3 regions of the Paenibacillus sp. CR_12 genome follow, and region 2 is predicted to be linked to each of the others. Evidence: riboswitches for the same ligand, from Rfam matches in the RefSeq annotation. Region 2 holds a riboswitch; each other region holds the start of a gene.
The links. A riboswitch is a leader RNA that binds a small molecule or an ion and turns the genes downstream of it on or off. The one in region 2 is predicted to bind thiamine pyrophosphate.
Positions count from the first base shown of each region.

Region 1: linked by a shared signal. The riboswitch ahead of RB297_RS19395 (ABC transporter substrate-binding protein) and the one ahead of RB297_RS10030 (YkoF family thiamine/hydroxymethylpyrimidine-binding protein) in region 2 are both predicted to bind thiamine pyrophosphate.
Region 3: linked by a shared signal. The riboswitch ahead of RB297_RS28005 (ECF transporter S component) and the one ahead of RB297_RS10030 (YkoF family thiamine/hydroxymethylpyrimidine-binding protein) in region 2 are both predicted to bind thiamine pyrophosphate.

Region 1 is NZ_JAVFHO010000005.1:125,526-136,109, forward strand. Features, by position in the region: gene RB297_RS19375 (glycoside hydrolase family 65 protein) at 1-477, shown strand, start outside; gene RB297_RS19380 (EAL domain-containing protein) at 710-1,756, opposite strand; gene RB297_RS19385 (diguanylate cyclase domain-containing protein) at 1,962-3,497, opposite strand; gene RB297_RS19390 (VOC family protein) at 3,756-4,139, shown strand; TPP riboswitch at 4,315-4,424, shown strand; gene RB297_RS19395 (ABC transporter substrate-binding protein) at 4,546-5,577, shown strand; gene RB297_RS19400 (MTH1187 family thiamine-binding protein) at 5,666-5,959, shown strand; gene RB297_RS19405 (ABC transporter permease) at 5,956-6,714, shown strand; gene RB297_RS19410 (ABC transporter ATP-binding protein) at 6,769-7,602, shown strand; gene RB297_RS19415 (TatD family hydrolase) at 7,691-8,506, shown strand; gene RB297_RS19420 (aspartyl-phosphate phosphatase Spo0E family protein) at 8,541-8,717, opposite strand; gene RB297_RS19425 (extracellular solute-binding protein) at 8,876-10,426, opposite strand; gene RB297_RS19430 (carbohydrate ABC transporter permease) at 10,498-10,584, opposite strand, start outside.
Region 2 is NZ_JAVFHO010000002.1:1,377,231-1,387,814, forward strand. Features, by position in the region: gene RB297_RS10010 (iron ABC transporter ATP-binding protein) at 1-298, opposite strand, end outside; gene RB297_RS10015 (iron chelate uptake ABC transporter family permease subunit) at 295-1,242, opposite strand; gene RB297_RS10020 (ABC transporter permease) at 1,232-2,185, opposite strand; gene RB297_RS10025 (nitroreductase family protein) at 2,708-3,310, shown strand; TPP riboswitch at 3,493-3,595, shown strand; gene RB297_RS10030 (YkoF family thiamine/hydroxymethylpyrimidine-binding protein) at 3,681-4,283, shown strand; gene RB297_RS10035 (hypothetical protein) at 4,358-4,453, opposite strand; gene RB297_RS10040 (nucleotidyltransferase domain-containing protein) at 4,571-5,269, opposite strand; gene RB297_RS10045 (class I SAM-dependent methyltransferase) at 5,412-6,134, shown strand; gene RB297_RS10050 (methyl-accepting chemotaxis protein) at 6,318-7,568, shown strand; gene RB297_RS10055 (histidine phosphatase family protein) at 7,652-8,224, opposite strand; gene RB297_RS10060 (NUDIX hydrolase) at 8,221-8,679, opposite strand; gene RB297_RS10065 (class I SAM-dependent methyltransferase) at 8,673-9,389, opposite strand; gene RB297_RS10070 (nucleotidyltransferase family protein) at 9,495-10,043, opposite strand; gene RB297_RS10075 (hypothetical protein) at 10,283-10,468, opposite strand.
Region 3 is NZ_JAVFHO010000011.1:87,232-97,815, reverse strand. Features, by position in the region: gene RB297_RS28035 (aminotransferase class I/II-fold pyridoxal phosphate-dependent enzyme) at 1-348, opposite strand, end outside; gene RB297_RS28030 (pyridoxamine 5'-phosphate oxidase family protein) at 474-1,088, opposite strand; gene pdxR (MocR-like pyridoxine biosynthesis transcription factor PdxR) at 1,216-2,682, shown strand; gene RB297_RS28020 (helix-turn-helix domain-containing protein) at 2,742-3,527, shown strand; gene RB297_RS28015 (SDR family oxidoreductase) at 4,136-4,990, shown strand; gene asd (archaetidylserine decarboxylase) at 5,054-5,857, opposite strand; TPP riboswitch at 6,023-6,135, shown strand; gene RB297_RS28005 (ECF transporter S component) at 6,227-6,856, shown strand; gene RB297_RS28000 (ABC transporter ATP-binding protein) at 6,849-8,525, shown strand; gene RB297_RS27995 (energy-coupling factor transporter transmembrane component T family protein) at 8,522-9,328, shown strand; gene RB297_RS27990 (TetR/AcrR family transcriptional regulator) at 9,631-10,200, shown strand; gene RB297_RS27985 (DMT family transporter) at 10,205-10,564, shown strand.

The DNA.
Region 1 (10,584 bases), on a different contig from region 2:
CTTGGCGACCGGTACGACCTGGCTACGAAAAAACGCAACTTCGACTTCTATGAACCGTTCACGGTACACGAGTCCTCCCTCTCGCCATGCGTACACTCCATTCTCGCGTGCGAGCTCGGGTACCAGGAAAAGGCGTACGAGATGTACCTTCGTACAGCCCGCCTGGATCTGGACAACTACAACAACGATACCGAGGACGGCTGTCATACGACCAGCATGGCGGGAACCTGGATGTCGGTTGTGCATGGCTTCGGCGGCCTGCGCGTGAAGGACGGCGTATTGCATCTGAACCCGTTCATTCCGGGGCATTGGTCCTCCTTCTCCTTCAAGGTGATGTTCCGCGGATCCCGCCTGAAGGTTAACGTCAAAGGCCATGAAACCCTCATCGTGAACGAAACGGATACGCCCGCCGTCCTGAACGTGAACGGCAAGGAATACGCCATCAGCGGATTTGGAGAGGTAACGGCTGCAAGATAAAAGGCACTGGAGCTTCAATGCGCCGGCCCATACAAAAACAAGAGCCCTGGAAAATCTTCCAGGGCTCTTGTTTTTACAGAAAACGGGCTCCTCTACATCATGGCTCATTCTTGAAGAACCCGTCTTCGTCCATGTCAGGCATCATCTGCAGGTTCGGCTTCAGCCATAAGCCGGGATCAGATAAATGCCATCGCTTTGCGCCTCCGTGCGGGGGAAATGCCGATTATGTATGTTATGAATAGATCAGTTGAGTATGAGGATCACGCGGAGGGCGCTCGGCTGGCTTCCCAAACAAATACCCCTGCGAAAGCTCGATCCCGATATCTCGGCAAAAATGAAACTCCTCCCGTCTCTCGATGCCTTCTGCAAGCACCATGGCCCCGAAATCATGAGCCATGTTCGTGATCATTTCGAGCTGCTTCTGCTGGGCGGGATTTCGATCGCAATGGTCGATAAGACTCCGGTCGATCTTCACATAATCCGGCTTAAGCTTAATCATCTGCTCCAATGTGGAATAACCTGCGCCGACGTCATCCATGGCAACCGAGATGCCGTGGCTTCGATATACCTCGAATATCGACTGCAAATGCTTCACATCGTCGATCTTCTCGGTTTCCACCACCTCGAATACGAAATCCCTCGGATCCAGATGGAGCCTGTCGATCGTATTGAAGGTGTGGCTCAGACACATCTGCGCATCGTATATCGAGGACGGCAGGAAATTCACGAACCGCTTCACGCCGATCGGAAGCCACTCGGCACTGGTCTCAATCGCACTGGTGCGTGCCGCCTGGTCCAGGAATGAATGCAGTCCGGTTTTTCGGGCTGTCTCAAACAGCTCGTACGGCTGGAACCGGAGTCCCCACTCTACCGGTCGAAGGAGAAATTCATAGGCCACGATCTGCTCGTTTGGATCCACGATGGGCTGCATGTAGCTCGTAAACTGCTTATGTAAAATGACATTCACCATATCATAATGCTCCATCTGCAGTTCGAACTTCTGCATAGGGATCCACGAATGCCGGATTTGCGGAGCTCCTCCACGGGTAACACAGAAGGACAGCTCTTGACGAATCTTCAGCGGAAGGGGTTGCAGACACTCGATGATGGAGATCAGGTCCGCTCGTACCTTGTAGTTCACAGCACAACCCTCATTGTTCTCTTGTACCGCGTAGCCGTTCACTGCCAGCAATTGAATAAGCTCACCACTTGCAGGCTTCATATGAATGGTCCCCTGGTCCTCAATCGGTTCAAAGGTGCTGCAATTGTCGCAAATCATGTTCGTCCTCCTTGGCAAGCTAGCTCTCACTATGCTTCTTATCGGCATTTTGAATATGATTTCTTTGCATTTTATGGATTTTATATCGAAGTTATGACCTATTTTGCGAGAAATGCGCAAGATTCGTGCAATGATTGCGCTAAATTCTACAATAATCGACTTATATTGCTCTTAACAACACATTGTCGATATCCGAATCTTTTGTCTATTCGACTTTTTGATCCAACAGCTGCAGCAGCATCGTTCGTTCCACATCGAAATGCCAGCGGGCGTTTCGCTCTTTGGCCGCATACATCGCTGCATCCGCGCGACCGATCAGCTCTTGGTCGTTCCTGGCATGATCCGGATAGACCGCGATGCCGATGCTCGGCGTGGTTCGGACCTCATGCCCTTCCAGCTCATACGGCTCGCTCAGCATCGTCCAGATCTCTTCCGCCATCCAGATCAGTTCCTGATCCTCGCCGGCCGGATGAATCACTACCGTAAATTCGTCCCCTCCTAAACGGGAAACCAGAACGCCTTTGGATTCAAGGGTTTGAAGACGGGTCGCGACCTTGCGAATCAGCAAATCGCCGGCACGATGGCCGTAGCGGTCATTCACTCGTTTAAAACGGTTCATATCCATATATAGAAGCCCTACGCGGGAACCCGCACGGTCCGCCTCCTGCAGCGAGCTCGACAGCCTCGCGTTAAAGTAGCGGCGGTTATAGAGTCCCGTAAGATCGTCGCGATGCGCCAAGGTCTCGCTCTGCATCAGGCTTTGATGCAGCCGGTCAAACAAGCGGTCATTCTCGAACTGGATCAGGATCTGCCTGATCAGAATCAGGATGACGCACAGGGATAAGCCGGTAAAAAGCCCGTTCCACCCTCCGAACCGCTGCACCATAAGGGCAAACATCCCGCCAAGCACGCTGTAGGGAAGCAGATATCTTACGATCAGATTTCCGAACGAACGGGGCTCCCTCTCATCCAACGATTGATTTCGGGCATCGGGAGCTGACCGCCCTCCTGCCAAACCAATGATGAATACCGATAACGTATACAGTGGGTACAGGTATGAACGAACTTCAACACCCTTATAATCGACGAGATACATATGCAGAACATCGGCGGCAATGTACATGCTCCCGCCGAGGCATATCAGGAAGACCGCCCGTTTCCTTAACTGTCCTGTGTTAAAATACAACACCAAGGTGAAGAAAATAAGCACCGTTGCGCACAGCGGGTACAGCATGTCCACCCACAGCTTTCCCCATAAGGCTTCATTCGCCAAACCGTTAAGCTCGGGCTTGATGAAATATTCCCAGCCTACCGTCATGACCGTTATGCCAACGATCACGATATCCAGCATAAACCGCACTCCCCGAAACGAACCTTGTACGTGCCGGAACAAATAAATGAGGGCACCTGCAAACAGGATGATTTCGAATCCCCAGAATAATTGAGTCAAAATTGTACGGGAAGCGCTCTCTTTCCCCAGCCAAAAATAACAAGCATCGATGATTCGAGCCGAGGCATCCGCCATCAGCCCGGCACTTGCGATAAGCCAAAACCTTCGAAGATGCGGCTCGTAATGCCGACTGATCCGTAGTAAATAGACGGAAGCGGCAGCGGAAGCCATAATGACTAGAACACGCTGAAGCAATAAAGCATCAGGCATCCACAGAACGGTCATTATCTGAATGAATGCATATATGATGGCGAGTCGAATCCACAGATGATCTGCTGGAGTTGGACTCATAAGCATTCCTCCTCGGCCAAAAGGCAAGCTTTCTTCAATGCTTGTTTGTTAGGTCTTTTGAATTAATAGTTATAGTTCTCATGATACTTTTTACCCACCTAAAAGTAAAGATGAGGAAATGAAAGAAAGACCATCGATTCTACTCTATTAAACCATCGCGCTCCAAAAGCTTTCCGTCCTCAAGGCCCACTTGACGTATAGGAATTATATGATAACATTTCAGTCATATCTCATATGAATCGGAAAGGGTGTTTAGCCTTGTCACAGAAACGATTGGATCATGTCGGCATTGTCGTCCGGGACCTTGAAGCCACGATTGCTTTTTACACAACCGTCGTCGGACTTGAACTGAAAGATCGCCTTACCCATACCAATGGCGTCATCCAGCTGGCATTCCTCGGATTTAACGGCAGCGACGAAACGGAAGTCGAGCTTATCCAGGGCTACAGCGACACGCTTCCCGCAGAAGGCACCGTCCATCATTTCGCCGTCAGCACCGATAACATCGAAGCGGAATATGTGCGCGTACAGGGACTGGCCGTACCTCATCTTGACGAAGAAATCGTAACGCTTCCGAACGGGTACCGCTATTTCTTCGTCCACGGTCCCGAAGGAGAATGGATTGAGTTCTTCCAGCGCTAACCGCTGCCGAACAGGATCCTATCAAAATGCTTCATCCCGTGAATGGTTAACGGGGTTCATTCTTCCAACCGCACAAGCCATGCCCAATACGAAGACCTGCCTCGTTCGCATCCCCTTCCGAACTAGACAGGTCTTTGCGTTAGGACTATAATAACGGATGTAACGTCCGAAACTTCATAAATCCCGGGGGAGCTGGAATTTGGCCGGCTGAGAGTGTATCCGATGATACTGACCCTTACACCTGATCTGGGTAATGCCAGCGTAGGAAGTCCATGTTTGCGGCAGCTATGATTTGCCGTGGTATACACTTACGCCGTCATGCGTCCTGATATCATTCAGGGCGCTTTTTTTGTGGAGTTAACGAGGTCATAGAAAGAGAAAGAGAATTCAAAGGAGAGAAGACAAGATGAAGAAGGGAAAATGGATGGCGCTGCTTCTCGCTTGCGCCCTGCTGATGGTTGCGGCGGGATGCGGTACAGGCGTACAGAACGAAAATACAGGTACCGAAGGCGCAGACGGCCAGGCGGCCGAAAAGCTCCGCGACGTACAGCTGATGCTCGATTGGTCGGCCAACACAAACCACACCGGACTGTATGCAGCCAAGGAGCTCGGGTATTATGAGGAAGAAGGGCTTAACGTCCAGATCGTCCAGCCAGGGGCCGGCGGAACGGATACGCTGGTCGCATCCGGCAAGGTGCCGTTTGGCATCAGCTACCAAGAAGGCGTCACGCTTGCCAGAACCCAAGGCCTGCCGCTTGTCTCCATTGCGGCGATTATTCAGCATAATACATCCGGCTTTGCCGCCCCCAAGGACAAGGGGATCGTCAAGGCTGGCGATTTTGAAGGGAAATCCTACGGCGGCTGGGGCTCGCCTGTTGAGGAAGCCGTCATGAAATCCATCATGGAGATCGACGGTGCCGATGTCAGCAAAGTAAATATGGTTAACATGGGCGATGCCGATTATTTTACGGCCGTCAAACGCGATATTGATTTTGCCTGGATCTTCTATGCCTGGACCGGTATCGAAGCCGAGCTCCGGAACGAGCCGCTTGACATGATCTATGTGAAGGACTACTCCGAGCAGCTTGACTATTACACGCCGGTGATCGTAACGAACGAGAAGCTGATCCAGGAGGACCCGGAGCTTGTCAAAGCATTCATGCGGGCGACCTCAAAAGGATACGACTATGCGATTCAACATCCTGAGGATGCGGCTGCCCTGCTGACGAAGGCCGTTCCCGAACTGGATGCCGAGCTGGTTCATGCCAGCCAGAAATGGCTGAGTCCCCGCTATCAGGATGATGCTGCCCGCTGGGGCGAGCAGAAAGCCGAAGTATGGTCGGGGTATGCAGACTGGATGTTTGAACGCAAGCTGCTCGAGAAGGAGCTTGATGCGGACAGCGCCTTCACCAATGAATTTTTACCGGAGAAACCATAGGATGCATTTAATTTGGAAGAGAGACGGCCTGTCCGACAGGCTGCCTCTCTTCCATTACAATATAGCTTGCATGAAAGGATGAGTTTAGATGGCAAACACCCTCTTGAGCATACAAGTGATACCCAGAACGCCGGATGGAGGCGACAGCATTCCTTATGTGGATGAAGCGATTCGGGTCATTCAAGAATCGGGCGTGAAATACGAGGTCCATGCGCTCGAAACCACCTTGGAAGGAGAGCTTTCCGAGCTGCTGAAAATCGTTGAGCGCATGCATGAGGCGCTGGTGAAAGCGGGAAGTCCCAGCGTCATATCCCAGGTCAAAATCGCGCACCATCCGGGCGGCATCAGCATGGATAAGCTGACTGAGAAATACCGTCCATGAGAAAAGGCTGGTGGAGCTCCGTTTGGCCGCCCGCTGCGGCGGTCCTTTTCTTTTTGACGGTATGGCAGGCCGCGGTATCGGTATTCGATATAGAGCCGTATATTTTGCCGGCGCCGACGGCCATCGGGCATGAAGCCGCCACCGGCGCCTCCGGCCTATTTCAGCATACGCTGGCCACGCTGCAATTAACCCTGGTCGGATTTATGATCGGTACGGCGATCGGCCTTGTCATCTCGTTGGCCCTGCATCTGGTGCCTTTTCTCAAAACAGCCCTCTATCCGCTTCTTATTCTTAGCCAGAACGTGCCGACGATCGCTCTCGCCCCGCTCCTCATGATTTGGTTCGGCTTCGGCATGCTGCCCAAGGTTATCGTGATTACCCTGGTCTGCTTCTTCCCCGTAGCCGTTGCCGCCCTGGACGGACTGGCGCGTACCGACCGAACCATGATGAATTACATGCAGATGGCGGGAGCCACTTCATGGCAGATCTTCACCAAGCTGGAGCTGCCGCATGCGCTCCCCTCCATCTTCTCCGGGATCCGCATCGCGGCCACCTATTCGGTCATGGGTGCGGTGATCGGGGAATGGATCGGCTCGGACCGGGGCATCGGCTACTATATGATGCTGCAAAAATCCGGCTACCGCACGGACCGGGTGTTTGTTGCCATTCTGATCATCGTCCTGCTCAGCCTGCTGATGGTGCTGCTGATCACCCTGCTGGAGAAGCGCCTGATCCGCTGGAATCGAAAAGGCTAGAACCACGGTGAACGGACATTTTCCAACCTATATAAAAGGAGGCTGTTTAGCGACATGACATATCAAGTATCCCTGCCGGATCATGACGGGCAGCGCCGGTCATCTACCGCGGTCCCGCCAGCGCCTGCCCTTGAGGTTCGCAGCCTTCATATCACCTTCCGCGAACGGCGCAGCGAAGTGCACGTGCTGGATGGCCTTTCGCTTCAGGTGCAGCCCGGGGAATTCGTCTCCTTGATCGGTCCTTCAGGCAGCGGAAAGAGCACGCTCTTCCATATCATCGGGGGGTTAACGGCTCCGGATGCGGGCTCCGTACTCATGGACGGTCAGGACGTGACCGGAGAGAAAGGCCGCATCGCCTATATGCCTCAACAGCCGGCCCTCTTCCCTTGGCGTACGGTGGAGGACAACGTGCTCCTTCCCGAGGAGCTGAGAGGCACCTCGAAAACCGCCGCCAGGGAAAATGCCCGCAGCTGGATGGAACGGGCCGGGCTTGCCGGCTTCGAGAAGGCGTATCCGCATACCCTTTCAGGGGGGATGCAGCAGCGGGCCGCCTTTCTGCGCGCGCTGATGAGTCCGCAGGAGGTTATGTGCCTGGACGAACCGTTCAGCGCGCTCGACGCGCTGACACGCGGCGATATGCAGCGCTGGCTGCTCGATATCTGGGAGGATACGCGCCGTTCGGTGCTGATGATTACCCATCATATCGAGGAAGCGCTGCTGCTCTCGGACAGCATCTATATCCTGTCGGCGCGGCCCGGGACGATCCTGAAACGGGTAGAGGTCCCTTTTCCCCGTCCGCGCAGGGAAGACATCCTGAACGACCCGTCCTTTATCGCGCTAAAAACCGAAATCTCCGCCATCATGCGCGAAGAACAGCACAAGCGTTGAGCCGCATAGGCAGGATACAAATGCCTAAGCTCCTGTATCCATTATTCAAGAGCGCTTCTCGGAGGCGTACAAGCGAGGTGATGTAACGATGAAATCATTCACGCAGACGGAAACGAATCCCCCTCTGCTGGACACCCATATTCATCTGGATTCTTATGCCTTCTCCGATCAGCAAACGATTCTTGCGGATATCCGCAAAAGCGAAGTTCAGTCCATCATCTCCGTTTCCATGAACCTGGCTTCCAGCAAGCGAAACCTGGAGCTGGCCAGGGAGTACGGACCGTTTGTGCGGCCGGCATTTGGTTATCATCCGGAACAGCCCGTCCCTTCCCCTGAAGAAACCAAGGAACTGCTGGATTGGATGGCTAATCATGTCGACGACATGATTGCCGTCGGAGAGGTCGGCCTGCCCTATTATGCCAGGCTGGAAGCCGAAACGGAGGGCCGGCCGTGGGATAACCGCCCTTACGAATGCCTGCTTGAGCAATTTATAGCATTTGCGAAGCGGCATCATAAACCGGTTATTCTGCACGCTGTATATGAAGATGCGGATACCGCATGTGATTTGCTCGACAAATATGGCGTCACCCGCGCCCATTTCCATTGGTTCAAGGGCTCCCGTGACACCTTGCAGAGGATGGCGGATAAAGGCTGCTATATCTCCTTCACGCCCGACATTCTTTATGAGGATGAAATTCGCGATATTGCCCGTATGTATCCCGAGCATCTTGTCATGACCGAAACCGACGGCCCTTGGCCGTTCGATGGCCCGTTCACCGGACAGATGACCCATCCTAAGATGACGGCTTCCGCAGCGGCGGCATGGGCCGAGCTTCGCGGGCTGGCCGTTTCCGAGGCTCGCAGGATTTTTTACGAGAATGCGGTTAGACTTTACGATCTATAAAAAAAAGAATTCCCGTTCCATTCAAGCCGGTTGTTTACGCAATCGGTTTGTTTTCTTTAAGGAACCGGTTATATTGGTTAATCAGTTCATCGAGCACGATCGATTGCCTGAGGACTTTAGGATGGTTAAAATCACGATACCGCTGCTTCATTTTATGAAGCTTGTTTCTTTCCTGCTCGATATCAAACCTAATGCCTTCCTTCGTTTTCATGACTTTATGTCCTCCCCTCATGTAATATTTTATGCTTTAATGTAAAATTATAGGATGTTTGATGTTAGACATCAGGGGCCTAAAATTGAAAGGGACAGGTCCCAAGAAACAAAAAAAACCACAATGCGGGCTCACTCGCATTATGGTTTGGATTTCGGTTATTTCACAAATTTCTCCTGATACGCCTTCGAGATCTCCTCTGTAATCTCCTTCATCTTCGGATCGCTTTTAATCGTTTCGATCAATTTATCGTACGATTCAACCGGTTCCTTGCCGGTAATGACCATGACCCGCATATCCTCTACTTTCTTGGAAATCTCGGGATAGTATTTGTTATAGGCTTCGGAGTAGAGCTCGCCTGAAGGATTCGGCACCTTAACCGTCTTGCGCTCCGTAACGATCTCTACGTTTCGTTCATACACCTCGTCCGGCATCCCTACCGCATTGATGGCCATATCGTCGCTGACGAGGTGAATCATATTGTTCAGGTTTCCATCTCCCGTCTTATCGGTGACGGCTTGCGGCGTTGCGACCTTCTTTCCGTTCTCCAGATTGTAATGGACGCCTTCGATTCCGTAGGTCAGCATCTCGTTTCCTTCTTGGCTGTAGCCATAGTCGAAGAACTCGAGGATCTTCTTGACCTTGGCCTCAGGCACTTTCTTCGGAATGAGGTACACGCCATAGTACGGGGAGCCTGAAGGCGTATACTTTACCCCGTTGGCATTCTCCAAGTAAGCAAGCGGCATCAAATCCGCCTTGGGATCAACGTCCTTCACGGCTTTGCCGGTTACCCAGGCATGGTTCATGGACATGCCGCCAACCCCTGCCTTGGCGCTTCGCATCGTATCCATCACCTGGGAGAACTTCATGATGGCAAAATCTTTGGGGAACAGGCCCTCGTCATAAGCCTGCTTGATCCACAGCATGGCCTCCCTTGACGCGTCCGACGTAATAATCGGAGACAGGGTGTTATCCGGCTGGAGCTTCCAGCCCCCTTGCGTTTCATTAAAGATATTATAAATATACGCGAGCGCGCTCGGATTAGCGGCATACGGAATCTCATCCGCCTGTCCGTTACCATTCGGATCCTGTTCCTTGAAAGCCTTTAACACGTTATGGAACTCATCCAGCGTTTTTGGCGTTTCCAGCTGAAGGGCATCCAGCCAATCCTTGCGGATCATCGGGAACACCCCGCCCCCATAGCTTGGGTAGTAACGCGGAATCACGATGTTCTTGCCGTCCACCTTGGTGATTTCCCACATTTCCTTCAGCTCTTCGCGATTTAAATTGGGGTAGTCTTTGAGAAAAGGGGTCAGATCCCAGAAGACTCCCTGCTTCAGCATCTTCTGCAGCTGCGGGTTCTGCATCGTTTCCACGAAAGTAACCTCCGGAAGGTCGCCGGACGCAAGCATGACATTGATTTTCTCTTCGGCCGTGGATGGGGACAACCACGTAATATTCAACTTGGTATTGGTGCGTTTCTCCAGCTCTTTCCATAGCGGATTGGTGTTGTCTATGAATTCGGTGGCATAATTCAAGGTCTGTATCGTGATGCTTGTAGGTTCACTGCTGTCTGTCCCGCCCTCGCTGCCGCTCGAGGGACTCCCGCCGCGGCTGCCGCATGCGCTAAGCAAGAGCGAACTTGCTAAGAGCAGCACCCCCGACATTTTTAAAAACGACTTGCTCGGCTTTGCATCCATTTTTTTCATCATTAGACCTCCCTGTTTATGATACCTCTTTCCTGACTGACCATGTTGGAAAAAGAAAACCGTATATCGGATCATTCCTTGACGGAACCCACCATCGCCCCTTTGGCGAAGTGCTTCTGCAGGAATGGATACACTAACATGATTGGAACGGTAGCAAT
Region 2 (10,584 bases):
GCCCGAAGGATACAAGCTCGCGCACCGTCAGGCGGAGGCTGATATGGTTCGATTGCTTCAGAATCGAAACCTTCTTCGCCAGGTCCCCGCTTTTCCATTGGCTGACCTCTTTGCCGTCCACCGTAATTTGACCGCTGTCCTTGCCCGTTAGTCTGCTTATCATGGACAGCAAAGTACTCTTACCGGCGCCGTTCGGGCCGATAAAGGACGTAATTTGACCTTTCGGGATCGTAACCGACACGTTATCAACGACTTTTTTGCCGCCATAGACTTTCGATACGTTCGTAACCTGGATCATGCTTTACTCTCCTTTAGTAGCAGGTATATGAAGTAAACGCCGCCGATGAAGTTGATGATGACGCTTAGCGTAGTAGAGAACGTAAACACCCGCTCTACCACCAGTTGACCGCCCACCAAGGCGATAATGCTAATCAGAATGGACGCCGTGATTAAGTGTGAATGCCGGTATGTTTTCATGAATTCATAAGCGACGTTGACCACAAGCAGTCCAAGGAACGTGATCGGTCCTACCAATGCGGTGGCCACCGAAATGAGAACCGCGACAACGATCAGAAGCCTCTTCACAACGTAATCATAGTTTACGCCAAGGTTGATCGCCTGATCACGACCCAGCGACAGCACGTTCAAGTACTTGGCAAACCGGGCAAAATACAGCAGGGTCAGCGCAACGACAATGACGGACAGGATGAGAAGCTCGGTCTTCACATTGTTGAAGCTGGCAAACATCTTGTCGGACACGTACTGGAACTCGTTCGGATCGATCAGCACTTCCATAAAGGAAGACATGCTGGAGAACAGGGTTCCAAATATCATGCCGATCAGCAGCAGGAAGTAAATATTATTTCCTTCCCTCTGAAACAAAATCTTATATAGGATCCCGGCGAACAGGATCATCGCGCCGACATTGATCAAAAAGTTAACATTGCTGCCCAGTTTATACAGCGTGAAGGAGCCGAAGACAAAGATCACGGTCGTCTGGATCAGGATATACAAGGAATCCAATCCCATCACGCTTGGCGTCAGTATCCGGTTATTCGTGACCGTTTGAAACACCGTGGTAGACAGAGCGATCGCCCCGCCGGTCAGAATAATGGCAAGAACCTTCTTGATTCGTCTTGGAAGGGCGTAATCCCAATTGCCGCCAAGATCAATGAACAGAAAGACTGCCACCAGGATGATTGCCGCCGCGGCCAACAGGCCGAGTTTGGCTTTATAAGTCATAAGCCTTTCTCCTCATCAGTAAGAAAATGAATATACCGCTTCCGAGTACGCCCACGGTCAGACTAATCGGAATTTCATAGGGATAAATGATGATCCGGCCAAGGATGTCACAGAACAGTACGAACCCGGCCCCCAGCAGCGCGGTATGCGAAAGGCTTTTTTTCAAGTGGTCCCCTAAGTACAGACTGACAATATTAGGTATGATCAGACCAAGGAACGGAATCACGCCGACGGTCAGCACAACGGAAGCCGTAACCAGCGCAACGATGACCAATCCCAGGTTCACGACTCGCCGATAATGAAGTCCCAGGTTGGTTGCGAATTCCTCTCCCATTCCGGCTACCGTAAACTTGTTGGCAAACAGGTAAGCCAGAATCACAAGCGGGATACTGAGATACAGCATTTCATATTGGCCCTTCATGATCATGGAGAAATCGCCCTGCAGCCAAGCCGACATATTCTGTATAAGATCATATTTGTAGGCAAAGAAGGTCGCGACCGAGCTGACGATGTTACCGAACATAAGCCCTACCAGCGGGATGAAGATCGCGTCCTTGAACTTGATCCGATCCAGTATCTTCATGAAGATAAAGGTTCCTGCCAGTGCGAATACGAATGCCACGAGCATTTTGATAAGCGGGCCGCTTGTCGTAAAGACGAGCATGGCAACCAAGATCCCCAATCTGGCGGAGTCCATAGTGCCCGCCGTCGTCGGCGATACGAACTTGTTGCGGCTGAGCTGCTGCATGATCAATCCGCAGATACTCATGCTGACTCCAGCCAAGATGAGGCTGACAAGCCGTGGAATCCGGCTTACAAGCATAATATGCTGTTGTTGTTCTGTCATCGAGAACAGTTCCAGTGGCGAGATATCTTTAACTCCAATAAATAACGAGATTATGGAGAGTACCACAACGGCTGCGAATAAGTATCTAATCTTCATGGTTCTTCCTTCTATGCGTATGTCTGTCGAAACTCCGGCAGTCAGCAATTCCCCAACCATTCTCATTGAGATTGATTATCAATTGCGTTCTGATATGGATTATATCATTCTCATTCTCAGTCGACAAGTATAATTGAGAATCAAAATCATTTAATTTGTTCATCCAAGTATCATTTGTTCATGATTTGTTCATAATATGGAGTTTCGCAGAGATAAACTTTATATCACCGAGGCTGAGCCGCTTGGATTCGCGGTTCCCGAAATACATACGTATGTAGAAGCTGATTTAATTCTCAGTAACCGGGTATAAAAAATATAAATTAACTTTCCTTCGAAGCGTTGACAATCCCTCTAAGTTATATTAATATGCTAACATAATTATTATTTCTAACTAAACGTAAGTTAATGTGGAATGATAATTCAACGACAGCAATTCAACTCAACATGCATATTTGCTTGAATTAAAGGACATCTTTGTTATCAGGCTTATGCAAACATGATTACATCAGGAGGTTTTTTTCAATGTCTAAAGATTTTTCAGCAGCACTTAAGCATCGCCGTTCCCATTATGCCATCAGCAAAGACCCGGTCATTTCCGACGAACGCATCCAGGAGATTGTTAATGAAGCCGTTAAATATACTCCGTCTTCTTTCAACTCCCAAAGCGCACGCGTCGTTGTACTGCTTGGCGAACAGCATGACAAACTGTGGAACCTGACCGAAGGCATTCTGAAAGAGGTTGTCGGAGACGAAGAGGCTTTCAAATCCACAGCTGAAAAAATGGGTGCATTCCGTGCTGGATACGGCACTGTTCTCTTCTTCGAGGACAATAACGTAGTTGCCGACCTGCAGCAAAAGTTCGCGCTGTATGCCGACAATTTCCCTGTTTGGTCGAACCAATCCAACGGCATGCTGCAATTCGTGGTATGGACGTCCCTCGAGGCAGAAGGCCTGGGCGCATCCCTCCAGCATTACAACCCGTTGATCGACGAGAAAGTGAAGTCCGAATGGAACATTCCGGAAAACTGGAAGCTGATCGCTCAAATGCCTTTCGGCAAACCGGTTGCAGATCCGGGCGAAAAAGAATTTGCGCCGCTTGAAGATCGCGTGAAGGTATACAAGTAAGCCATAGCCGGCCTAAGCCGCCTACCCAAGCCCTGAGGATTGGAATAGGCGGCTTTTTTATGGTGCCCTGCCATTGAAAACCTGCCGGCAAAACGATACAATAACACAGGAAGCAGGCCTTTCGCCTTCTGATCTTCGGAAGTTCTTGGAGCCGGCTTGATACCAACTGCATATTTGATGTTTGGCTGTACTAGGGGTGCCATGTGCTGAGAGACGGCGGACCGCCGTTAACCCTTATCACCCGATCTAGATCATACTAGCGTGGGGAAGTGTAGCATTTATGTTTATTTCTTTGCGTAGGCATAACTGCACTTCTTCATGGGGTGCGGTTTTTTTGCGTGGACTTATACAATGGGGAGGAAAAAAATTTATGAATGAGCTTGTATGCGGAACCAGCCGGATCGTGGGTTGCCGGTTCTCGGTATTTCCCATGACGGATCGGTTCGTGGAAGTGATCACGGATGCGCTTCGTTCCGTGGATTCGGAAAAGGTCTGGATCCAAACGGATGATGTAAGCACTTGTATTCGCGGACGTGCGGAGCATGTGTTTGATGTGACGAGAGCAGTATTCGCTCATGCCGCGGCTAGCGGCGTGCACACGGTGTTTAACGGTACTTATTCTATCGGCTGCCCAGGCGATACGGATGCCGATGCGTATATGAATGAGGATTCGACCCGCTTAAACCACGATATCGGGGAACGCGCCGATATCGAAACGGCCTGCCAATTCGCGCTTTACCCGATGGGTAGCGCCAATTACATGGATGTCATTTACGCAGAAGTGGATCGTGCGAAGGCAGCGGGCACATTCGGTGGAAGCGTTCATTACGCCAGCCGATTGGACGGGGCGTTGTCCCGGGTGTTCGGATCACTCGAAGACGCGTTCCAACATGCGATTCAATCCGACAGCAGCCATCTGGTCATGACCGCGGTGGTTTCGGCCCACAGCCCATCCCCCAAAGCCAAAGCTTAAGGTCCCTTTCCAACAGATAAAGGCCCGGCACGCGCCGGGCCTTTATCAATTGCAGGCAAGAATATTGAAGGTGTTTAAACCCAAGCACTCAAGATGATTACGAGCAGGATAAAGAGAACCAATATAGTTCCTACTGAATTGCCCCATGCGCCGCCGTATGCTCCGCTCATGAAGATCCCTCCTGGATTTAAAAGAATGACGTGAGTTAATCACGTTATTATTTTATTGCTTATGGCGGGCGAGCGTCACGGCTAATGTACCCCCCTCCTTTTTTATGCAGGGCTTATTTATTCCTCATAACCGACCAGCAGCCTGCCTCCGTACGGCCTGAGCGCTTCCTCCGTCACTGCAATAAGGTCCGCAGGATCGTCCTCCCGATAAATCGCCAGAAGCGCTGCCTCCAGTCGATCCCCCATAGCTGGGCTATAGCGGTTGAATAAACGAAACAGCATCTTCCCTTCACCAGTCCACTCCCGGTTTGCCCTCAGCACGAATTCGCATAGAGTCGACGCTATTTTGTGTACAGTAAACCATTTTTCGCCTTCCCTGCGGGGACTTGTCAAGTCCAGCAAAAACTCGGTCAGGATGTAGCGGTATTCGGCAATATCGCTCGACGACAAGGGCATGGGGCCGAAATTCAAATCATTCCGGGCATCCGCCCGCACCTCTTCTCCCTCAGGCAACGAACGCAGCACCGTACCTTCGGCGACCATCCGCTGCAAAGACGGATTCGCCGCCAGCACTCCCTCGTCGAAATATTCGCGATAGGAGGATAAAGACAATATGAATATTTCCGCGATCCAGCCATGCGCCTCGATCGTCTTCCTGCTGAAGTCATATCCGTCCCGTTCAATGACGATGATGTCCAGATCGGATTGTTCATTATATTCACCACTGCTCGCGCTGCCGCCAAGTACGGCAAGCAAGCAGTCGGGATAATTTCGTTGCATGACGCGTATCGCTGCCTCCGTCGGTTCCAGTCTCATGGCCGTTTCCTCCAGTAATTCTCTCATCCGCCACAAAAAAGGGCTCAAAATATTAAATTCAACGAAAACCCCAAACGTACCTGAATCATATGGTAAATAAACGATTACCCGCATTGACGATAAGGAAGAAGGGATAGATGAGATGAATTACATTCACATGCTCTCCAGATTAGGCATGGGCAGTGCCCACCCGGGAGGATTCGAGGCAACCCTCAGAATGCTGAAGAATTATCCCATTCAACCGGGCAGCCGCATTTTGGAGGTAGGGTGCGGAACCGGCAGAACCGCCTGTCATCTTTCGGAGATGGGTTATCAAGTGACCGCCATTGACCTGAACGAAAATATGATCAAAAAAGCCCGCGCAAGAGCCGAAGCCATGGGTATGGACGTGGAGTTCCTGCAGGCGGATGTATGCGCGCTGCCTTTCGAAGACAACCGGTTTGATCTGATCATGGCCGAGTCCGTCACCGTATTTACGGATACCTCGAAATCGCTGCCCGAATATTACCGCGTTCTGGATCGCGGAGGCGTCCTGCTGGACAGGGAACTGCTGCTGGATAAGCCGATGCCGGAGCCGAAGCTTAAGGAGCTGCTCGAATTCTTCGGCATTCCTAATCTGATGATGAGGGAAGAATGGGCGGGGTCCCTTTTGTCTTGCGGTTTTAAGCAGGCTGAATTTTTGGAGTACAACCACTTCAACGAGCAATTAAAGGAAGAGCAAACCCGTCATCTGGATGCGTTTGAGCAGCGCGATAAAGGACTCCTGTTCGATGCTGCGCTCTGGGAAACGCTGTTCAAGCATGACCGCATGATTCTGGATAATACGGATTATCTCGCTTCCGTCTTATTTCGTGCGGTGAAATAATCCGGCTTCATCTCTATGCATCAAGAGGGGATCTGCATATGGCTATGCTTCCCCTCACTCCCATCACATTCAGTTCTTTCGACCTAATTCAACACTTTTTGTCAATTCGTTATATCTAGTTTAGCCCGTCGATGCTATAATCATGGTAAATATATCCTATGTTGTTGAGGAGGACTCATTCTTATGGCATGGTTCAACAGACTCCCTATGTCTCAAAAAATCACCGCAGCCTGTTATCTCATTGCCGCTTTGTTTGCGGTACCCATGCTGCTTGCGTTTATTCTGATGGGTAAAGCAATCATTGGCGTGGTCATCGTCGTGGTACTAACCGGGCTTACTTTTCCTCTTTCTCGCCTCATTGAGAAAACGCTTACGAACTCCTTCGCGGAAATCTCCAGCGTTTCCGCCAAAATCGCCAAAGGCGACTTCACCTTCCAGGTGGAGGAGGTGGGAGGCATGAACGATCTGAGCAGAACCTTCAACAGCATGGTGGACAAGCTTCGCAAAATATTGCAGGAAACCTCGGATATCACCCGTCAGGTGATGACGTCAAGCTCAAGCATCTCGATTAAAAACCAGGAGCTTATTCAAGTGATGAATCAAGTCTCCCTTTCCTCCAACGAGCTGGCCGTCGGCGCCAACGAAATTTCGGAAGACGTATCCGAAATGACGCATTCCATCCGTGAGATCGAAGAGAAGGTCAGCAATTATACGCATTCGACTCAGGAAATGAATACCCGCTCGATCGAAACGCTGGGACTGGTTGAACAAGGAAGGGATTCGGTAGCCAAACAGTCAGCAGGGATGCAGCGAAACATTGAAGCGACAGCCAAGGTTTCAGAATCCATCGATGCGTTAGCCCAAAGCGCCAGGGGAATCACGAAGATTACGGAGACGATCTCCGAGCTTGCCGATCAGACCAACCTGTTGTCCCTGAACGCATCCATCGAAGCGGCCAGAGCTGGCGAGCATGGCGCAGGCTTTGCCGTTGTCGCCCAGGAGGTGCGTAAACTGGCCGAAGAATCTACGTCTTCAACCCGGGAAGTATTCAATCTCGTTCGGAGCATCGAATCGGACATCAAACACGCGTCCCAAAACATCAAAATCAATGAGGAGGTCGTCAGGCAGCAGACCGAAATGATCCGCGAAGCAGAGCTTGTGTTTATGGAGATCGTAAACAGCGTGCAGTATATTTCGGAACAGATCGCCGCTTTCTCCAAGGAAAGCCAGTCCATGCTGGATAGCGCGCAGAGCATTTCTTCCGCGATTCAGAATATATCCGCGATCACGCAGCAATCCGCTGCCGGAACGGAGCAAGTGTCGGCCTCCATGAACGAAGGCATCTCGTCGATCCAGAAGATGGCTGAAGAAGCGGAAGCGATGAATAACGCCGTTTTCCGGCTGCAGAAAACCATCAATATTTTCAAATTTTAAGCAGCGAAGCAGTCTACATAAGCTCGCATTTATAGTAACTAAACTTAAAGGCCAAGAATCTATCGAGATTCTTGGCCTTTTTATCATCCTTCCTCTTGATGCTCGCTCCATAACCGCGCGAAGTTCACAAGCCGCCCTTCCTCAAATTCGGCGCGGTAAATATCAGGCAATGTGGTTCCCAGCCAAAAATGATAATCGAAGCGCTCATCATAATGCTGGAGCATGAGTGTCATGATATCGCCGTGCGTCCCGATCACTACCCGCTTGCCTCCATATGCATTCAAAATTATCTCGAAGGCCCGGATCGCACGGCTTTGCGCGGCTTTACCGGATTCTCCTCCGGGGAAGGAGAAGGCCGAATCCTGGAACAGTTTCTTTTTGGCATCAAGGAAGGAATGTCCCTGCAAATCGCCGGCCATCCGTTCTCTTAAGTCCTCCTGCTCCGCAATCGGTAATCCTAAAGCGTCCGCCAATGGTTGGACCGTGTCCTTCGCTCGCTGATAAGGGCTCGACAGGATCGCGTCAATCCCTTCATCCAGCAGCATCTCCTTCACTCGCTCCGCAGCATGAGATCCCTGCGCCGACAATTCACGAGACCGTTCCTTCCCCTCGATAAATGGGGATTCCGCATGTCTCACAAAATATATAATCGTCATTCTTCGATCCCCGCTTCTGGATTCGTCTCTAATTCGGGCTCCATCATCATCTCGACAAACGGCGTTAACGGCAGCAATCCCAGTGTGTCAATCGGAATCCATTTGGCTCCCAATGAGTCTTGACCGTCACCGTCCGTTTGGATTCTAGCTTGATCATCCAGCAGCTCGACATCATAAATAATGCCGATATGATGCAGCTCTTCCATCTGATTCGCTTCATACTGATACACGATCGTATAAGAGACGGCCGTCCGAATGCTTCCCTTAATTGAACCAAGTCCGGTCTCCTCCATAAATTCGCGCTGAAGGGTATGCTCCGGCTCTTCGCCGAACTCGATCGAGCCGCCCGGTAAATCCCACTTCCCCTTATGCGGCCCTCTCGCTTTCTGGATCAACAGGATATGATCATGCTGAACCAGTATTCCATAAACGCCGAGATGCGTATGTTTCACCATGGTCCATCCCCTCCCTTTCTCGCAGTGAAGGTCATCCATTGACTTCGGAAAAGAACGTCTCTCCCCTCCTTCACTTCTTGAATATCCTGCTGCACCTGCCGCCTCGTTAAGATTTCCCATTCCGAATACAGCTCATCAAGGATGGAAAAGGCCCTTTCGGTCGACAGATTCAACTCGATTAACCCCTTTTCCTCCAAACCAGTCTTCCGATCGATTTCCTTCACTTCCGTACTCATCATGATGCAGTGAATGCCCTGGTCCACGGTTCCAGCCTGCATTTGTTTGACCTTACATACGAAGGCTTCTTCCGAGCTCAAATGCTCCAGGCATGAACAGGCAATAATGTAGTGATAAGTCGCCTCGGCAATTTCGTAATGCTCCACGTCTGCTGCAAGTGCCTCGATGCTTGAGCTTACGCCGTACAACGCGGCATACTGCACCAGCTTGTCGATAGCCGATGGCAGCAAATCCACGCAGATGACCTGCCCGTTCCCCGATTGGATCCGCTGCGCAACCGGGATACTGTTACGCCCGACGCCACATCCCAGATCCAGTACCCGCAGATCCGGAAACGGCAATAAGTCCAAAAAATCCAGAACGGTCTGAACGGGCTTGGCTAACCAGCTCCCAGGTTCAAACAATACGGCTTCTTCATACAATTTCTCATGATACGACGTTTCCTTTTCACGCGCTCGGTCGAATATGTTCAATGTTATAACCCCTTGTTTCTGCCGTTATCAGCCGCTTTCTAACAAATTCCACATAAGAATGCCTAAATCCTTGCCGATCGTATCTCTTACTCGGCAAACTCTAATCTAATCCTCGATGATCGCTAAACGCGGCCACTGATCCTTCCATTGTTTCTTGCGTATCCGTTCCAAGTAATAGCCCCGTTTATCAAAGTTAGGACTTCTTCGAACCCGAAGCGCGAATAAATCATCCAATCCGTAAGGACAGCAAAGCTCAAGCTCCCCTGCGACGTTCAGTCTGGCCCCGACCGCGGTGGCCGTCTCCGGCCAATGGGTTAGCGCTGCATGGGTTGAATGATAGGGCTCGTCTCCATTCTTGGCATGCATTCTGGCCTGATTCTTGACCGACCATTTCGGGTTCGCCGTCGAGGTCCTTAAGTGCTGCTCCAGGGCAGCATCCCGTTCTTCGGACACATCATCCGGATCGAAGTAAACGACATCGATATCGGTATGCCGGTCCGTCCCGTCTAATCCATGCAGGATGTCCCATACATAATTTCGAATGTAACCCGCGGCAATATAACATTGCGGCAGGACTAAATCCCGAACGATGCCCAAATCCGCCATCAATGGCTTGTGCTGCCTTATGTATTCCTTTAACCGTTCCTCTAACATGCCTTCACCGCCCATGAATGGTTGATATGAATCCCAGCTTGCTTGTAATCGCGTCGTCTCCAGGTCCCTCACGTTTACGAACCCCGCCGAATATGCGCGAGTATGCCCCAGAGAACCTTGATCCGTGTAAAAAAGCATAGACCGCTTCACGAGGAAACCGGCCTATGCACGCTTAGATAAAACTATTATATTCCAAATAATCCCTGACTTCTAGTCCTTCCTTGGTATCGGGAAGCTGCTTACACAGCCGCATCCACCCGCTCCTGCGATGCCCCGTCGCAGCGCTTGCACACTTTCAGGGCAGTCCCGTCCGATTTGGTCCGAGGATACAACAGTTTGGTCCGGGTACTCTTGCACACCGGGCATGTTCCGCGCGCGCGAGTCGGTAAGTGCCATAAGGATTTGCCTCTTTTTTGTTTTGCCATTTGCCAGATCCCCCATTCCATAGATTCATTATCGTCACTCTTACATATATGAAAGGGTTCGGCATAACATGTCGGCAGCTCCCATGGAATCTTGCATTATACAACAAAAAGAGAAG
Region 3 (10,584 bases), on a different contig from region 2:
ATTGCTGAAGCTCTTGCCTTCAAGCGAAGGATTCTCCTGAATCATCTTGTTCCGCCATACGGAGCGAAGCTCCGGCTTGCCGGCCGGAGGGGCATACGGGTACAGATCCTTCGGCTGGTATGCCGAAAGTTTGTCTTGGATGACGCCCAGATGCATCGGGATTCCGCCCTCGGTTGCAATGCCGATCGTAGCGTTATATTTTTTCGCATGGCTCGTCGCTTCCGCGGATTGGCTCAGGATGCCTTCCTTCGGGAAGTAGATTTCCCTGCCGAGTGTGGAGAGCATGTCGTACACATGCGGATTGCCAGCTTGCATTTTTCCATTCAATTGACCAACCAATGGGTTCATGAACTGATTCCTTCCTTCCGAATACTTTTGGTTAAGGTAAGAGCAGGTGACAAGTTGCCTTTACGTTTTCATTGCCTAACATTATACCACCTACCCCAGGAACCGTCACGGATAAATGTAATGCTTTAACGCGGTCCAGGGTGATACTTGCAAATCAGTCCTGCCGTCTCCTCGTCCCGATTCTTGCCGCGGCATTCCAGGCCTTCGACGACGGCTTGGAGCCGATCGGGCTTCAGGTTCTGGCCGAACTTGAACTTGGCGCTCATTCGCTGCGGAGTCAGCCGGATGACGGCTACCCCTTTCAGCCTGGAGGTGTAAGCCCGGTCGTTCGCGTCGATGGCGCGGTATCCGCCTTCAGGCTGCAGCTTTTGCATCAGCGCCTCCATCGCAAGCGCCTTTTCCTCCAGATCGTCCACGATCACGGCCTCGCCGATAGCCGTTACGCTTTTGAAATAGGCCGTGGCCGGGCATGCCATCTCGGGGTCGGAGAAATAGGAAGGGATGAGGGCATACTCATCCGCAATGGTGAAGCATACGGCGGGCGTCCGGCGGAGATGGTCCATTTTCTCACCCATCCGGCTGCCGTGAAAATAGAACGCTCCGTTGACATAGGCAAAATTCAAAGGCGTTACACGCGGGATTCCCTCTTCATCGGCTGTTCCAAGGAAACCAAAGCTCATCCCGCGAAGGAAGTCCTCGATCTCTTGGGGATCCTCCATCGCAAATTCGTCTCTTCTCATGGTTACATGCTCCCCCTATCATTTTGAATAACAGCATACGATGTTCATTGACAAGGAAAAAGCGCCAATTTAGAGTAATTTGTATAGTCCAATTTGATCGTAATCCCAAAATAGAGGAGACATCGCCATGGAGCTTGGATTGCCGTTCGAGACCTATGTGGAACAATATCGATATAAATATTTGGCTCTGTACCACGCGATTCGCGCCGCGATTCATAGCGGCAAGCTGCCGGAAGGCACGAGGCTTCCCGCAACCCGCGAGCTGGCCAGGCTCTACGGGGTGTCCAGGGGATCGGCCGCGCAGTGTTATGACATGCTCATGGCCGAGGGCTATGTCGTATCCCGGCAGGGCAGCGGAACATACGTGGCCGAGGGAATCGCTGCCACGGCAGGCCAGCCGCCATTGGCCGAGCGGGCGCCGGCGCTCTCCGCTTGGGGGCAGCGACTGATGAGCCAAAGCGGGGAATATGTCTCGGCACAGCTGCTGCTGAAGGAGCCTCCCCCGGGTACGATCTCTTTCGCGAATGCGAGGATGCCCATGGAGGCTTTCCCTTATTCGGAGTGGCGGAGCGCGTTATCCTATGCAGGCGGAAGCGGGGGAGCCGAGCTGCAGAACGGAGCGCCCCCGGAAGGGGATATCGAACTGCGCCGGGCGATAGCCGGACACCTTCGGTTCACGCGGGGCATACAGGCGGATCCCGAGCATATCGTGGTTTTCAGCGGTTCCATGCAGGGGCTTGTCCTGATGTTCCAGCTGTTGGTTGATCCCGGCGATCACGTGGTGATGGAGGATCCGGGTTATCAGGGAATCCACCGGGGCATAAGCTTGAGCGGAGGGATTCCGCTGCCGTCCCCTGTCGACGATGCCGGATTGATTCCGTGCGAATGGGATGCCGGCCTGCTTGTCGTAAGCCCCAGCCGTCAATACCCGACCGGCGCGGTGCTGCCGCTGGAGCGAAGAAGGGCGCTGCTGAATTGGGCGCGAAGCCGCCAGGCCTTTATTATCGAGGATGATTACGACAGCGAATTCCGCTGGGGCGGCAAGCCGATCGAACCTCTGAAAATGCTGGACGACGAGGGACGCGTCATCTTTGTCGGCTCATTCTCCAAAACGATGTTCACCGGCCTCCGCATCGGTTATGCCGTGCTTCCCCCGAGCCTGGTTGAGGCGGTCGTTCAGGCCAAGGCCCTGTACGAGCCGATCTCGCCAGCCGTATTGGAGCAGCGCGCCTTGGCCCGCTTTATTGTAAGGGGAGGTTACGGGAGGCATCTCAGAAGAATGACCCGGCTGTACGGCGCGCGGTATGAGGCGCTTCGCCATGGGATGGAAACCCATGCCTCGGGCTTGTTTCGCCTTCACCCCGGCGATGCCGGCCTTCACGTATACGCGAACTGGCTGCGCTCCGCGGAAGAGTATGCCCTGTTCCAGGAGGCTGCCCGCAAGCGCGGCGTCATGTTTCGGGATGCGGCGGCCTATCATCGTACGCCCGGGCCGCCTGCCGCCTGCTTCGGCTTCTCGCATCTCGGCATCTCCAGCATCGAAGAAGGGGTTGCCCGGATGGCGCAGGCATGGCGGGACATGCAAAAAACATAAAAAACGGGTATGATGGGAAAGAGGTCAATTTTTGAATGAGATGAGGGGGTTATGACGAGATGCTGAATGCATCGCCGTCTTCGTTTATAATCATGCCTGCGCTTGCCAAAATCGTTTGCGAGCCGGGCTGGAAATGGCAAAAACGCGAAAGGCCCATGCAGAACTACGATTTGTTCTATGTATGGAGCGGCGAAGGCACGGTCGAGCTAAATGACGAGCCCTTTACCGTGGGAAAGGGAAGCTGCTTCCTGTTCCGACCCGGAGATCATACGAGCGCGACGCACAATCCGCAGAAGCCGCTCGTATTGACATATATCCATTTTGACGTGACCGACCCGGTCGAAGAGATTCCGGCATCTTATCGCAAGCTGACGGAAACGATGGATTTCGAATATTTGCTTGCACGCTATGTGCGTTTGTATCTGGACAAGCCCTATGGTTCACTGGAAGAGGGCCAGCTCATTCTGAAGCAGCTGATGATTCATTTGCTGCGCTCGGATCTGGATGCGCCGGTGGTCAAAAAAGCAAGCAATCAGCTGTCCGAGGCGATCCATGAAATCGCGAATTACGTCCGCCAGCACCCAGGGGTTCCCCATCGGGTCGAGGATTTGGCGGCCAGAGCGGGGTTGTCTCCCCGCTACTTCTCGATCAAGTTCAAGGAGCTGATCGGCACGCCGGTGCAATCCTATATCATTCAGATGCGGATCGAGCGGGCGCAGCATCTGCTGCTGCATCAAGGGATGAACGTAACGGAAGTGGCCGACGCGCTGGGTTATCGGGATATTTTCTTCTTCAGCCGACAATTTAAGCAGTATACGGGCAAGAGCCCATCCGAAATTCGGTGATTCCCCGCCCTTCCATAACTTACCTGCTTGGTGGAAGGGGCCTATGGGTTTCATAGCAAGCGATTTAGGGTAAAAACGACGTACAGTTTCATTTTAAGATATCAGAAAGTATAAATTCGAAGCAAGAGCCTTCCTGATATCGCAAGAAAAACTTCCGTTAAATGCGGTCTGTCTTCTATGCAAGTACGTCGATAGACGTTTTTCTTATGAAGGGGGGAGAGGGGAATGAGCCCAAGAAGACGGGTGCGTGGACGTTTCTTCAGTCGTGGCGGCTGCGGTATTTTCAGAAATCGCTTGCGCCGCATGAAGACAACGAATCCGAATCATCAGGACGTTTGGTTTTAAAGGACCTTGGCCTACATACGGGTGAATCCCGTTATCATATACGCATTTCGCTGGAAACACGCAAAAGGGAGCTGACAAGCTCCCTTTTTTATTGGGATTAATTTTATAGGTCAGGACTCGGACTGCATTGCAAACATTTGATATATTGGGAATATACATAAAGCGCTTAAGAGCAAAGCTCGAAACAGATTAGGCATTTTGGATATAGGAAGGGTGACGGGTGTGAAGGAGAAAGTGGCATCGACGGAGCCGGCGGTGATCCGATGGTAACGGCGGGAGCAGGGAAGGTTGCGCTGGTCACGGGCGCGTCAAGCGGGTTCGGACTGCTGATCAGTCTGGAGCTGGCAAAAGCAGGTTATGACGTGGCCGCGGGTCTTCGGAGACCTGAGGCGGCAGCAGAGCTGTTGGCTCAGGCTGAACAAGCAGATGTTACCGGGCGTATTCACATCTTCCGATTGGATATATGTGCCGAGGAGCAGGTCAAGGCTGCTGCTTTGGCGCTGGAGCAGAAGTTCGGCCGCTTGGACGTGCTGGTGAACAACGCCGGCGAGGCGGTGGGCGGCATGGTGGAGGAAGTGCCGCTGGGGGGCTGGCGAAAGCAGATGGAGACGAATTTCTTCGGGACCGTATCGGTGACGCAGCATATGCTCCCGCTGCTGCGCAAGACCGGACGGTCCAAAATCATTCTCATGAGCAGCATTAGCGGCAGGGTCGGCTTTCCGGGTTATGGTCCCTATGCGGCGTCCAAATTTGCGTTGGAGGGGTTCGGCGAGAGCCTGTCCATGGAGTTGATGCCCTTTGGCATCGATGTCGTGCTGGTCCAGCCCGGTGCCTACGGCACGCCGATCTGGAATAAGAGTTTTGGGGAGCTGGCGGTCAAGGAAGGATCACCCTACAGCGGTCTGCTGAAGGGCGTGCTGGACTATTCCGAGCGGACGGCCAGGGAAAGCGGAGATCCGCAGGAAGTAGCCCGTCTTGTGGCAAGCATATCGTCCATGACCAAACCGAGGTTCCGCTATACGCTGCCCCGAGGCACGCGGCTGACCGCGCGGATCAAGGGACTGCTGCCGGATCGGCTGTTTCAGCGGATCATTTACCGGCTGCTGAGCAGGCGGTAATCCTTCATCCATCGAATGTTTCATGGACTTAGCTTATAGCGCATGCTTGGAAGGTGAAAGGAATTACCCTTTTCGGGCCGTGGAAGGGTGCAGCAAACCGAGCAGTTCTCCCATCTTCACCTTGGAGCCCGGTTCCAAGTCACCGCGGGGTGTAAATGTGCCGTTCTCCGTCAAGAGCACGACGGTAGAGCCGAATTCAAAGTACGCAAGTTCGTCGCCAATGTCGTATTTCTTCACGCTCTCGTCGGCATAACGGATGCTGCTTACGTTCATGGCTCCGACCTTCACGACTGCAACTTCGCCGAATTCATGGGCAATGTAGGTAATGAGGCGCTCGTTGCGGCTGAGCACGTTTCGGATATGGGTCATCGCAAAATCGTTCACGGGGTATACCCGGCCCTTCAAATGCTCGCTTTCCGCTTGAATGCCGGTTACCGGGGAATGTATGCGATGATAGTCGGTCGGGCTTAAATACAATACGAATGCATAACCGTTGATATAATTCTCCATTCTCGGTGACTTGGCGAGCAGCTCGCTCAGGGTATAATCCTGTCCCTTGACGCTGAGGATGGTGCCGGCGTTGACGGCGCACATCGCCGAGATCGTGGCATCGACGGGGCTTACCATGGCATCGGCGGTGTCGTCTATGGCGCGGAGGCCTATTTTTAACCGGCGGGAAAAGAATTCGTTCAGCGAACGGTATTCGTGGATCTCCTTCTCCGCTTCATGCGCCGGGATTTGGTAGATTCGTATAAATGCAGGTATTAGATGACGGCTCAGCCGGCTGTGGGAACAATGCCCCATGATGCGGGACAGCCACTTGCGGGAGGACAGCTCGGTCATCAGACGCAGCAATTGTTTAGCCATGTCATTCTCCTTTGTGCATAGGTGTCGGCAATAAAACGTTGGTGGAAAAGCCAATCACTCTGATATTGACATAGAATGAGCCGGAAATCAATAAATAGCCATTTTTGAAAAAAGGTTCTTGCTAATTGGGGAACGAATGTGTATTTTAAGATTAACATGAAACCGAATAGGGAATACGGGGGCTTGAGTGAATCAGGCTGAGATTGCAGCTGCTATCCGCTGTTGACCGTTAATCTGAACTGGGTAATGCCAGCGTAGAGAATATCCGACCCTGCCTACATAGGGCCTATTTTTCCGTCTGCGCGTTTTTCCAGACGGTTTTTTGTTGTGTTTATACAAAAATAGCGGTGGAGAGGGGAATGTGTTGTTATGGGAACGTCAGTGCAGGAAAAATTGGGGGTACAGCCTAGAAAAGGGCTGCGTTTAAGCGATATTTTGGTGACGGTGCTGGTATCGCTGGTGCTTGGCGTCATTTATCATTTCTGGGGATCGGTTTACAATCTGCTGAAACCGCTGTTCTTCGAAGCGGATGAACTGTTATACGGCATGTGGTTCGCAGCGGCCACGCTCGCTTACCTGCTGATCCGCAAGCCGGGAGTGGCCATCATCGCGGAGGTGGCGGCGGCCCACGTGGAAGTGCTGTTCGGGAGCGGCTGGGGACTGACGCTGCTGCTGTACGGTCTCATTCAAGGGCTGGGCGCGGAATTGGTATTCGCGGCGTTCCGTTACCGGAGCACCTCGGCGTGGACGGTGGCGATTGCCGGGGCCGGCGCGGCGGTCGGCTCGATGGTGATGGACTTCTATTACAGTTATACCGATGATCTTCAGACCTGGATGTTCCTCGCCAAGTATGGCATGCGGATTCTCAGCGGCGCCGTCATTGCCGGCTTGCTCATGCTGCTGCTGGCCAAAGCGTTGGACCGTACGGGCGTCACATCCCTGCTGCGCCCTGCGTCCAAGAAGGATTATGAAGCACTGGATGATCCGCGTCATGTCTAAAACCGCCGCCCGCTTGGTTTCGTCTTCAACCGCGGAGGCGGTTACGGAGCAGGCCGTGCATGTGGAGGGATTGCGCCTGAAGTATCCGGGCGAGGAGCGTTTGATGTTTAAGGACTTGTCCTTCTCGGCTGCCCGCGGGGAAAAGGTGCTGCTGCTCGGTCCGAGCGGCTGCGGCAAATCCACGCTGCTTCAGGTGCTTAGCGGGATGATTCCCCGCGCCACGGAGGTGCCGATGAAATGCGAAGCCCAGCTGGTGCCTCGCTCTTGGGGATATGTATTCCAAGATCCGGATACCCAGTTCTGCATGCCGTACGTGGATGAAGAGCTGGCCTTCGTGCTGGAGAACCTCAGCGTTCCCCGCGACGAGATGAAGGAGCGAATGCAAGCCGTCCTGCATGAGGTTGGGCTTGACCTTCAGGAGCTGCATATGCCGATCGGTCATCTGTCGCAGGGGATGAAGCAGAGGCTTGCGCTGGCTTCGGCCCTTCTGCTGGAGCCGGAGGTGCTGTTCCTCGATGAGCCGTCCGCCCTGCTCGACCCGGAAGGCAGGGAGCAAATCTGGTCAGCGGTGAAGGCCGTATCGGAAGGGCGTACGCTGATTATCGTGGAGCACCGGATTGAAGAAATGGCCCAATACGTGGACCGCGTGGTGCTGTTCACCCCGGATGGCGCCATTCTGGGCGATGGTCCGCCGGCAGCGATATTCGCCGAATATGCGAGCGAGCTTCAGGCGTATGGCATCTGGTATCCCGGCGTTTGGGAGGATTATGCGGAGTCTCGGGCAGGAAGGGAGCTGTTTGCTCCGGTAGACGCGCCAGGCGATGAGCTGGGAAGTCTCATGCCTAAGGGAGACTCATCGTATGCCCACCTTGGGGAGCCTGTCATTCGGTTAGATGATTTCCGGGGACTGCGATGGGAGAAACCGGTCGTCTCTCTTCCTTCGGCTGAGGTATACCCCGGAGATTTCATTGCGGTGATCGGGCCCAACGGCGCAGGCAAAAGCTCGTTGCTGCTCAGTTTGATGGGGCTCCTGCGCGCCGAAGGGACCTATGTGCTCTGCGGGGAGGAGGTCATCCAGGGCAAGCGCAGGAAAGTGCGGAAGAAGAGAGAGCGGCAGCTGCGCCAAATCGGATTCGTGTTTCAGAATCCGGAGCTTCAGTTTCTGACGGAACGTATCGGCGATGAGGTGATGTACTCGCTGCTGGTGGACCATATGCCGCCGGAAGAAGCGAAGGCACGGGCCGACCGCTGCCTGGAACGCTTTGGGCTGGACGGCATGGATAACAGGCACCCGTACCAGCTGTCGACAGGCCAGAAGCGCCGGCTGAGCGTTGCCACGGCCATGGCAAGGCAGCCGGCCGTCCTGCTCCTGGATGAACCGACCTTCGGACAGGATGCGCGGAACACGTTCGCGATTCTGGAGATGTGCGAACGGCTGCGCCGCTCCGGAACCGCCATTCTCATGGTGACCCATGAAATGGAGATCGCGCAGCGGGCGGCCACGCACATCTGGGAGATTCGGGAAGGGCGGTTGACGTCAAGTTTGCCTTCCCCGCGCTGGTGTAGCGGGACGGAATCCGGACGGGAGACGGGCAAAGCGAATCATACCGATGCGTCGCGGGATACGCTGGCTGCATCCGGTCATCTCCATACGGGGGTGAACGCATGAATATATGGAATCCTGTGCGGATCACTTGGCTGCACCGGGCGAATCCGGTGGTGAAGCTGGGACTGATCTGTGCGCTGTTTTTTATGACGGTGCTGACCCATGATCTTGATTTCGTCATGTATCAGGCCTTTATCTTTATGATTTGCCTCGTGGTGCTCAGCGGGGTGAAGCCGTGGAAGATGCTGCTGTTTTTCATTCCGTTCCTGCTTGCCTTCATATCGTCCGCCTCTTCCATGATGCTGTTCGGTAAGGGGGAGACGATCTGGTGGGAATGGGGATTGTTCCGGGTATCGGAAGAAAGCTTCTATCGGGGACTGCATCTGGGCTTTAAGGGGATTGCCTTTGCGTCAGAAGGGCTGCTGCTCGTGACGACAACGTCCTCGGTGGATTTGTTCTACAGCCTGATGCAAAAGCTGAGGCTGGCGCCGAAGTATGCGTACAGCTTCATGGCCTCGATCCGGCTGTTGCCGATGGTCTGGGAGGAATATGTGATCCGCCGCCAGGCTTTGAAGGTACGGGGAGTCCGCCCGATTCGGGGAGTTCGCGGCATGGTGAACCGTGCAGGCATGTATGTGGTGCCGCTGCTGGCGCAAAGCATCCGCCGGGCACACCGGGTGGCTGCTGCGATGGAGGCGAAGCAATTTGACGGGGACCGGGCGAAGGCCCGAACGTATTATTACCCGTCACGATATTCCCGCTACGATCTTCTGGTCGTCGGTTTACTGGCAGCCGCCGCCTGCTGCGCCTATATGGCGGCCGGATATTTTCCTTGGTTCGGCATTGGCGACGTGCGGTTTGATTAAACCGTTGTTCTCCGGACAAGAGCCTGCTTACGGCTTGTAAGCAGGCTCTTTTTTTGTTGATAACTCCAGAGGGTCTGGCTTGCTTACCTCGCAAGATAAAACGTCCGTTCTATGTGATCCAGCTTCCGAGAAAGTATGGTCCTTGAAGGTTTTCCATGTATCCTCTTGCGATCCTAGTGCATGTAAGGTGTACTCTATCCTGTTAATTTAAAAATCATGTCTGGATTTTATGCTGATTGAGGCGTTATAATACTTCTGGTACCGATAAAGTATTTGCAGTACCAGAAGGAGGGTTTGGTCACTTGCGCGAGCGAATATTAAATGAAACGATCCGTTTGATTCAGCGGCAGGGGTTTACGTTTACGGTCAGTGATCTGGCCCGCGGCCTTGCGATTAGCAAACGGACGATTTATGAGCATTTTTCATCCAAGGAAGAAATCGTTGAGCATATCATTGACGGGATGATTCGTCACATCCAGCAGCGCGAACGCGAAATTGCGGCGGACGAGACGCTTACCGTTCTGGAGAAAATCCATCAGATCCTGATCTGCCTGCCTCAGGAGATGGAGAAGATGGATTTGGGGATGCTGCCGGATCTGAAGCGGTCGCATTATCCGCAGTGGGAGAAGCTGGACACCTTTTTCCGGGAAGAATGGGGCATTGTCACCGAGCTCATGGAGCAGGGCATGGCCGAGGGCAGCATCAAACGGATTCATATGCCGCTGTTCATCGACCTGTACCTTGGGTCGCTCCATCAGATTTACGATTCGAGGGCGACGGTGAAGCATCAACTGCCGCTGGGGGAGCTGCTGCAGTCCGTCATGGATATTTTATTGTTCGGCATTGCCGCTGAGAAACGGAAGGGGTCTTGAGATTATGCATTGGGTCTATCTAAGTTTGGCTATTCTGTTCGAGGTGGCGGGCACACTGAACATGAAGCTATCGGAAGGATTCAGCAAACCGCTGCCAAGCGTGCTGCTGGTCGTGTTCTATATTTGCAGCTTGAGCTTCCTGACATTGAGCCTGAAGCAGATTGAAATATCCGTGGCTTACGCGATCTGGTCGGGACTCGGGATCATGATCATTACGCTGATCGGTTACATGTTCTTTGCGGAGCAGATCAACGGGCTCAAGGTATTCTCGATTCTGCTGATCATCGCAGGCGTTGTGCTGCTCAATTTATCCGGCAGCGCGCATGCGCAGGATCAACCGAAGACGCACCAGTCCGGTCATTGAGGGCGAACAAGCTTGAAACT